2 regions of the Enterobacter sp. 186315 genome follow, and region 2 is predicted to be linked to the other one. Evidence: predicted binding sites of a transcription regulator. Region 2 holds the regulator's gene; the other holds the start of a gene.

Region 1 (3,143 bases), on a different contig from region 2:
ACATCCGCGCTGAAGATAAACACTCCTATGCCTCGGTGAACGATCTGGTGTTGCAGAACGTCATCTACTGCCCCGACAGGCTGAAGCTTAACGTCGACTGGGCGGCGAACATCCCCGGTTTTAACGTTGATAAAAGCGCGCCGCACTGGCGGTTAAGCAGCAACGGCATGAACGCGGTGCGCCAGGTCATTACGCAGCTGGAGCAGGAGAGCCAGAAGAGCGATGCCCTGGCAAATCAGATGGCAGAGCTGCTGTTCGCCCAGCTGGTGATGACCCTCAAACGCTACCGTTACGCCACCGATAACCCTTCCGCCACGGAACAGGAGGCGCTGCTCGACAAGCTGATCACCACCCTTGCGGGAAGCCTGAACAGAAGCTTTGTGCTGGAGAAGTTTTGCGAGCAGGAGCAGTGCAGCGAGCGCGCCCTGCGCCAGCAGTTCCGCACCCAGACGGGCATGACGGTGAACCACTATCTGCGCCAGCTGCGCATCTGCCACGCGCAGTATCTGCTGCAACATACGGAGCTAATGGTGAGCGAAGTGGCGATGCGCTGCGGCTTTGAGGACAGCAACTACTTTTCGGTGGTGTTTAACCGCGAGGTGGGGATGACGCCGGTACAGTGGCGTCATCGCAGTCGGAAAGCGGCGTAATCAGTTTGCCATGCCGAGGCCAACGATATTGGCCGCGATAATAATCACCACGCAGCCCAGGCTCAGCACGCCCACCGGACGACGCCCGGCGTTGTTCCACTCTTTCAGCACCAGACCAACCAGCCCACCGCACAGCACGTAGAAGCTCATGTGCAGCATCCAGCTCATGTAGTCATACTGCGCCGGAATGCTGGCGTGGCCCCAGGCGTAGAAGAAGAACTGCAAATACCACATCAGGCCGCCGAGCGCGGAGAGCAGCACGTTGGTGATAATCAGCGGTTTTGCGATAGAGAAGTCGGCTTTTACCGACAGGTTCTTCACTTTTGCCAGACGAATGATGCAGTAGCCCAGGTTAACCAGCGCGCCGCCGCCCATGATCACCACGTAGCTTGGCAGCGCCACGTACAGCGGGTCGACGCCCAGCGCGGCGGCGGCCTCATGCATCGGTTTGGCGGCGTTCATCGCGAACGACATCCCGGCGGAGAAAATCCCGCACATCACCGCCAGCATCAGCCCTTTCTTCAGGTTGAAGTCTTCGGCCTTGATGCCCATTTTGCGCTCTTTCAGCTGGCCCGCGCGGGTCACAATGCCGACGCCGATCACCGCCACCAGCACGCCCAGCAGCGTCATGCGCCCGCCTTCGGTGTGGATCAGCACGTCGAAGTTGCCGTTGAGGATCGGCGTCATCAGGGTGCCGACAATCAGCGTAATGCCAATCGCGATGCCGATCCCCATCGACATGCCGAGATAGCGCATGGTCAGACCGTAGTTGATGTTACCGATGCCCCACATCGCGCCAAACAGAAAGACCGGCAGCAGGGTGGAGGCGCTAAAGGAGGAGAAATAGCCCCAGAAATCGGGGAGCAGCATGGCGCTGATGGTCCAGGGCAAAATCAGCCACGACACCGTACCGCCCACGGACCACATGGTTTCCCATGACCAATGTTTCACCTTTTTAAACGGGGCATAGAAACAGGCTGCACTGGCTGCGCCTATCAAATGCCAGAAAATACCCATCGTAATCGCATGATTCATTTTTACGTCCTCATCGTTTTTATATGTCGGTGGCTTCCCGCCGACTTGATGAGTGTAAAAATTAGGCGGATTGGGAACCTTCAGAAGGTTGCCGCACTTTCGTTTGGGATGGCAATCAACGCGTTAACCGCGTGAGCAGACTCACATATTCGGGAATGTGAGCAAATTGTATAACCTTATAAAAACTACGGCATTGATAATCATTTTCAATATCATTTAATTAACTATAATGAACCAACTGCTTACGCGGCATTAACAGCTGTGCCGCCCGACACTAATGGAGAGGATTATGAGTTATACACTGCCATCCCTGCCGTATGCCTATGACGCACTGGAACCGCATTTCGACAAGCAGACGATGGAAATCCATCACACTAAACACCACCAGACCTATGTGAACAACGCGAACGCCGCGCTGGAAAGCCTGCCAGAGTTCGCTAACCTGTCTGCTGAAGAGCTGATCGCTAAACTGGACCAGCTGCCAGCGGACAAGAAAACCGTTCTGCGCAACAACGCGGGCGGTCACGCTAACCACAGCCTGTTCTGGAAAGGCCTGAAAACCGGTACCACCCTGCAAGGTGACCTGAAAGCCGCTATCGAGCGCGACTTCGGCTCCGTTGACAACTTCAAAGCAGAGTTCGAGAAAGCGGCTGCAACCCGTTTCGGCTCTGGCTGGGCGTGGCTGGTACTGAAAGGTGACAAACTGGCGGTTGTTTCAACTGCAAACCAGGACTCCCCGCTGATGGGTGAAGCTATCTCTGGCGCATCCGGTTTCCCAATCCTGGGTCTGGACGTGTGGGAACACGCTTACTACCTGAAATTCCAGAACCGTCGCCCGGACTACATTAAAGCCTTCTGGGACGTGGTGAACTGGGACGAAGCCGCAGCGCGTTTCGCCGCTAAAAAATAAGGTTGCATTGACGCCTGTGAGAAGCGAGTCTGATGGCTCGCTTTTTTTGTATCTGCGTAATGGAGGCAGCAATGCATTACCCGGTAAACGTGTTCACAGGAAAGGTCAGGGACTACGACGGCAGCCGCCCGAGCGCTATCGCCAAAATCCAGGTCGACGGTGAGCTGACCTTAACCGACCTCGGACTGGCGGGCGATGAGCAGGCCGAAAAGAAGATCCACGGCGGGCCAGATCGCGCGCTGTGCCACTATCCACGCGAACATTATCAGCACTGGAAAACCGAATTCCCCGAACAGGCGGATCTGTTCGTGGCCCCCGCCTTTGGCGAGAATCTCTCCACCGACGGGCTGACCGAAAAGAACGTCTTCATCGGCGATATCTTCCGCTGGGGCGATGCCCTGATCCAGGTGACGCAGCCGCGCTCGCCGTGCTTCAAGCTCAACTATCATTTTGACATCAGCGATATGTCCGCACGGCTGCAAAGCGCGGGCAAAACCGGCTGGCTGTACCGGGTGGTGCTGGCGGGGCAAGTATTTGCCGACGCGCCG
Region 2 (3,143 bases):
TTCCCCGAGGCGCGCGCGCATGTGATCGCCGGTGCCGGACACTGGGTTCATGCCGAAAAACCGGACGCCGTGCTGCGCGCCATCCGCCGCTATCTCTCTGATACCGCTAATTGATTAAAAAGGCAGCGACTGGAAGGCCGCGGGCTTCCAGTCGTTGGCGTGCCGTTTTCGGTGATGTATGATGGCGCGCTTATCGCCCGGGCTATAGCAGGGCGGCTTGTTTTCCCCCGAAGTCTCAAAATCATGGCCAAAGAACAAACGGACCGCACGACAATAGATCTGTTCGCGAATGAGCGTCGCCCGGGACGTCCTAAGACAAATCCGCTTTCGCGTGATGAACAGCTGCGTATCAATAAACGCAACCAGCTTAAACGCGATAAAAATCGTGGGCTTAAGCGCGTCGAATTAAAGCTCAACGCCGATGCCGTTGACGCGTTAAACGAGCTGGCCAGCGCCCGCGACATCAGCCGCAGCGAGCTGATTGAAGAGATGCTGATCGCCCAGCTTGAACAGCTGCACGGCAAGGCATAAGTCTTAAAATCCCCTTTATCCTCTTTTTTCATGTAGCAGAGAGTGCAGTCCTGCGTGATAGCTGTTTCCGCAGGGTTGTCTGTTCTGCTATTATTGCCCTTATCCGTGGACAAATTGCGCCACCATACCATTAAGTTTCAAGAGGTTATTTTACTCATGGCAATCATCGGCATTTTCTTCGGCAGTGATACCGGCAATACCGAAAACATCGCAAAAAACATTCAAAAACAGCTCGGTAAAGACGTTGCCGATGTGCACGACATCGCCAAGAGCAGCAAAGAAGATCTCGAAGGCTATGACATCCTGCTGCTGGGTATTCCAACCTGGTACTACGGCGAAGCGCAGTGTGACTGGGACGATTTCTTCCCGACGCTGGAAGAGGTTGATTTCAACGGCAAGCTGGTTGCACTGTTCGGCTGTGGCGATCAGGAAGACTACGCGGAATACTTCTGTGACGCGCTGGGCACCATTCGCGACATCATTGAACCACGCGGCGCGGCCATCGTGGGCCACTGGCCAACCGCAGGCTATCACTTCGAAGCCTCTAAAGGTCTGGCAGATGACGACCACTTCGTTGGTCTGGCCATCGATGAAGACCGTCAGCCAGAACTGACCGCTGAACGCGTTGAAAAATGGGTGAAGCAGGTTCGCGAAGAGCTGAACCTCGACGACATTCTCAACGCCTGATATCCCGGTGGCGCAGCTTCGGTTGCGCCCGTTTCCAGGTGAAACCGATTAAATTAATTGCTACAAACTTTTAACTTTTTCGCTCAGACCTGTACAATATCCCCCGAGTTAAAGTGGATGACATCGGACAAGTTTGTCGGTGATCCCACGTTTTTATACGCATATTTTGCTTGAGACTTGCAGTTTTCATTTAGCCATGGCAGTTCTATAATGATACGCATTATCCCAGGCGCATTCTCAGTCACTTCTTCCTTAGAAGTGAATTGTTTAGCAACAGGACAGATTCCGCATGACAGACAACAACACCGCACTAAAGAAGGCTGGCCTGAAAGTTACGCTTCCTCGGTTAAAAATCCTTGAAGTCCTTCAGGGGCCAAACAATCACCATGTCAGTGCGGAAGACCTTTATAAGCGTCTTATCGACATGGGTGAAGAAATTGGACTGGCAACCGTTTATCGCGTGCTGAACCAGTTTGATGACGCGGGCATTGTTACCCGTCATAACTTCGAAGGCGGTAAATCTGTTTTCGAACTGACCCAGCAGCATCACCACGATCACCTGATCTGCCTCGACTGCGGCAAGGTTATTGAATTTAGCGATGATTCTATCGAATCACGCCAGCGTGAAATCGCAGCCCGTCACGGCATCCGCCTGACCAACCACAGCCTGTACCTGTACGGCCACTGTGCTGAAGGCGATTGCCGCGAGAACGATCACGCGCACGACGCGAAGTAAGCAAGCTTTCATACTCTGAGCCAGCCGCAAGGTTGGCTTTTTTTTGCATTAAAAAAGCCCGGTGGCGCTGCGCCACCGGGCATGATGATGACAACAACTTATTTATTGTTATTGCGTATCTCGTCCCAAATCCGATCGCAGCGCTTTGCCACTTCCTGATCGTTACCGGTTTTACGCGCCTGAATACAGGCCTGGTAATCCATCACGCGGACGTTTTCCTGATTAGCAAACTGCTCGTGCGCCTTCTCTTTCTTCAGCACGTTCAGCACGCTCTGGCAGGCTTCAATCTTCTCTGGCGACCCTTCCGCCGTATTAATGCAGGCGCTGTACGCCTCTTTCAGACGGGAATCCTCTTTAGCGGCCTGCGGCTGCGCGCACGCCACCAGCCCCGACGCCAGCAGCCCGACAATAACCATTTTTTTCATCATGTTCAGTCTCCATGTCGGCGGGACTCAGCCCGCCGGAAGGTTCATCAGAAGATAGTGAATGGGGCAATGACCATGAATTTCACGTCACGTTCATCCTGGAAGATGTTGCCGTAACCGCCCTCGTAGCTTGGGATATCGGAGTGGTTGTCGTACTGGGTGAAGTGCAGTTTGAACATCGTGCCTTTCGCACGGCCATCCTGAACGGTGTACATCGCGTCCAGGCTATAAGAAGACTCTTTCAGGCGGTAGTTCGGATCGTAGTAGGCGTCCGGGGTAGCCATATCGGCAGGTTTTGCATCCCATGCGTAAGCGTAAGACGCGCCCACCGCCCAGCCCGGCAGGTTCCAGTTCTTCAGATCATACATCGCGCCGAAGAAGACCGCTTTTTCGCCATCGGTGTTGAAGTCAGAGCGATTATCCCACCAGATATCCAGACGACCGTTTGAAGAGGCGTAGGTTGGCGTCATACGTTGCAGGAAGTAGCCCTGCTGGCCTTCCGCCTTAACCCAGGTCCCTTCCAGACGTAAATCCACCTGCCCGACCTTGTACCCGAAGGTCAGCGCCTGCAACCATGCGGTGCCGTCGTAAATGTCGTTCACGGTGCCGTTACTGGCTTTATCGCGGGTGCCGTAGAACTGATAGCTGGTGCTCAGCGGGCTACCGGCGATATCAAATTTGTAGCTGGCTTTCGCGAAGTACTGATCGATATAGCCTTCCGCCTGGCCGAATGCGGCTTCGAGCACCAGGTCGTTTTTAAAGTC

Evidence for each region. Region 2 encodes Fur, which represses iron uptake genes when iron is present. Its sites were predicted from a motif close to ATAATAATGAGAACNACTATCAA; they were not measured.
Region 1: a site for Fur is predicted at 1,879-1,901, ahead of sodA (superoxide dismutase [Mn]). Genes of this name have one in related genera too.

Annotation. Positions count from the first base shown of each region.
Region 1 covers NZ_JBPTTK010000025.1:12,734-15,876, reverse strand. Annotated here, with positions in the region: gene rhaR (HTH-type transcriptional activator RhaR) at 1-650, shown strand, start outside; gene rhaT (L-rhamnose/proton symporter RhaT) at 651-1,685, opposite strand; gene sodA (superoxide dismutase [Mn]) at 1,975-2,595, shown strand; gene yiiM (6-hydroxyaminopurine reductase) at 2,667-3,143, shown strand, end outside.
Region 2 covers NZ_JBPTTK010000013.1:38,584-41,726, forward strand. Annotated here, with positions in the region: gene ybfF (esterase) at 1-114, shown strand, start outside; gene ybfE (LexA regulated protein) at 244-531, shown strand; gene fldA (flavodoxin FldA) at 688-1,218, shown strand; gene fur (ferric iron uptake transcriptional regulator) at 1,508-1,954, shown strand; gene chiQ (ChiQ/YbfN family lipoprotein) at 2,053-2,379, opposite strand; gene chiP (chitoporin ChiP) at 2,427-3,143, opposite strand, start outside.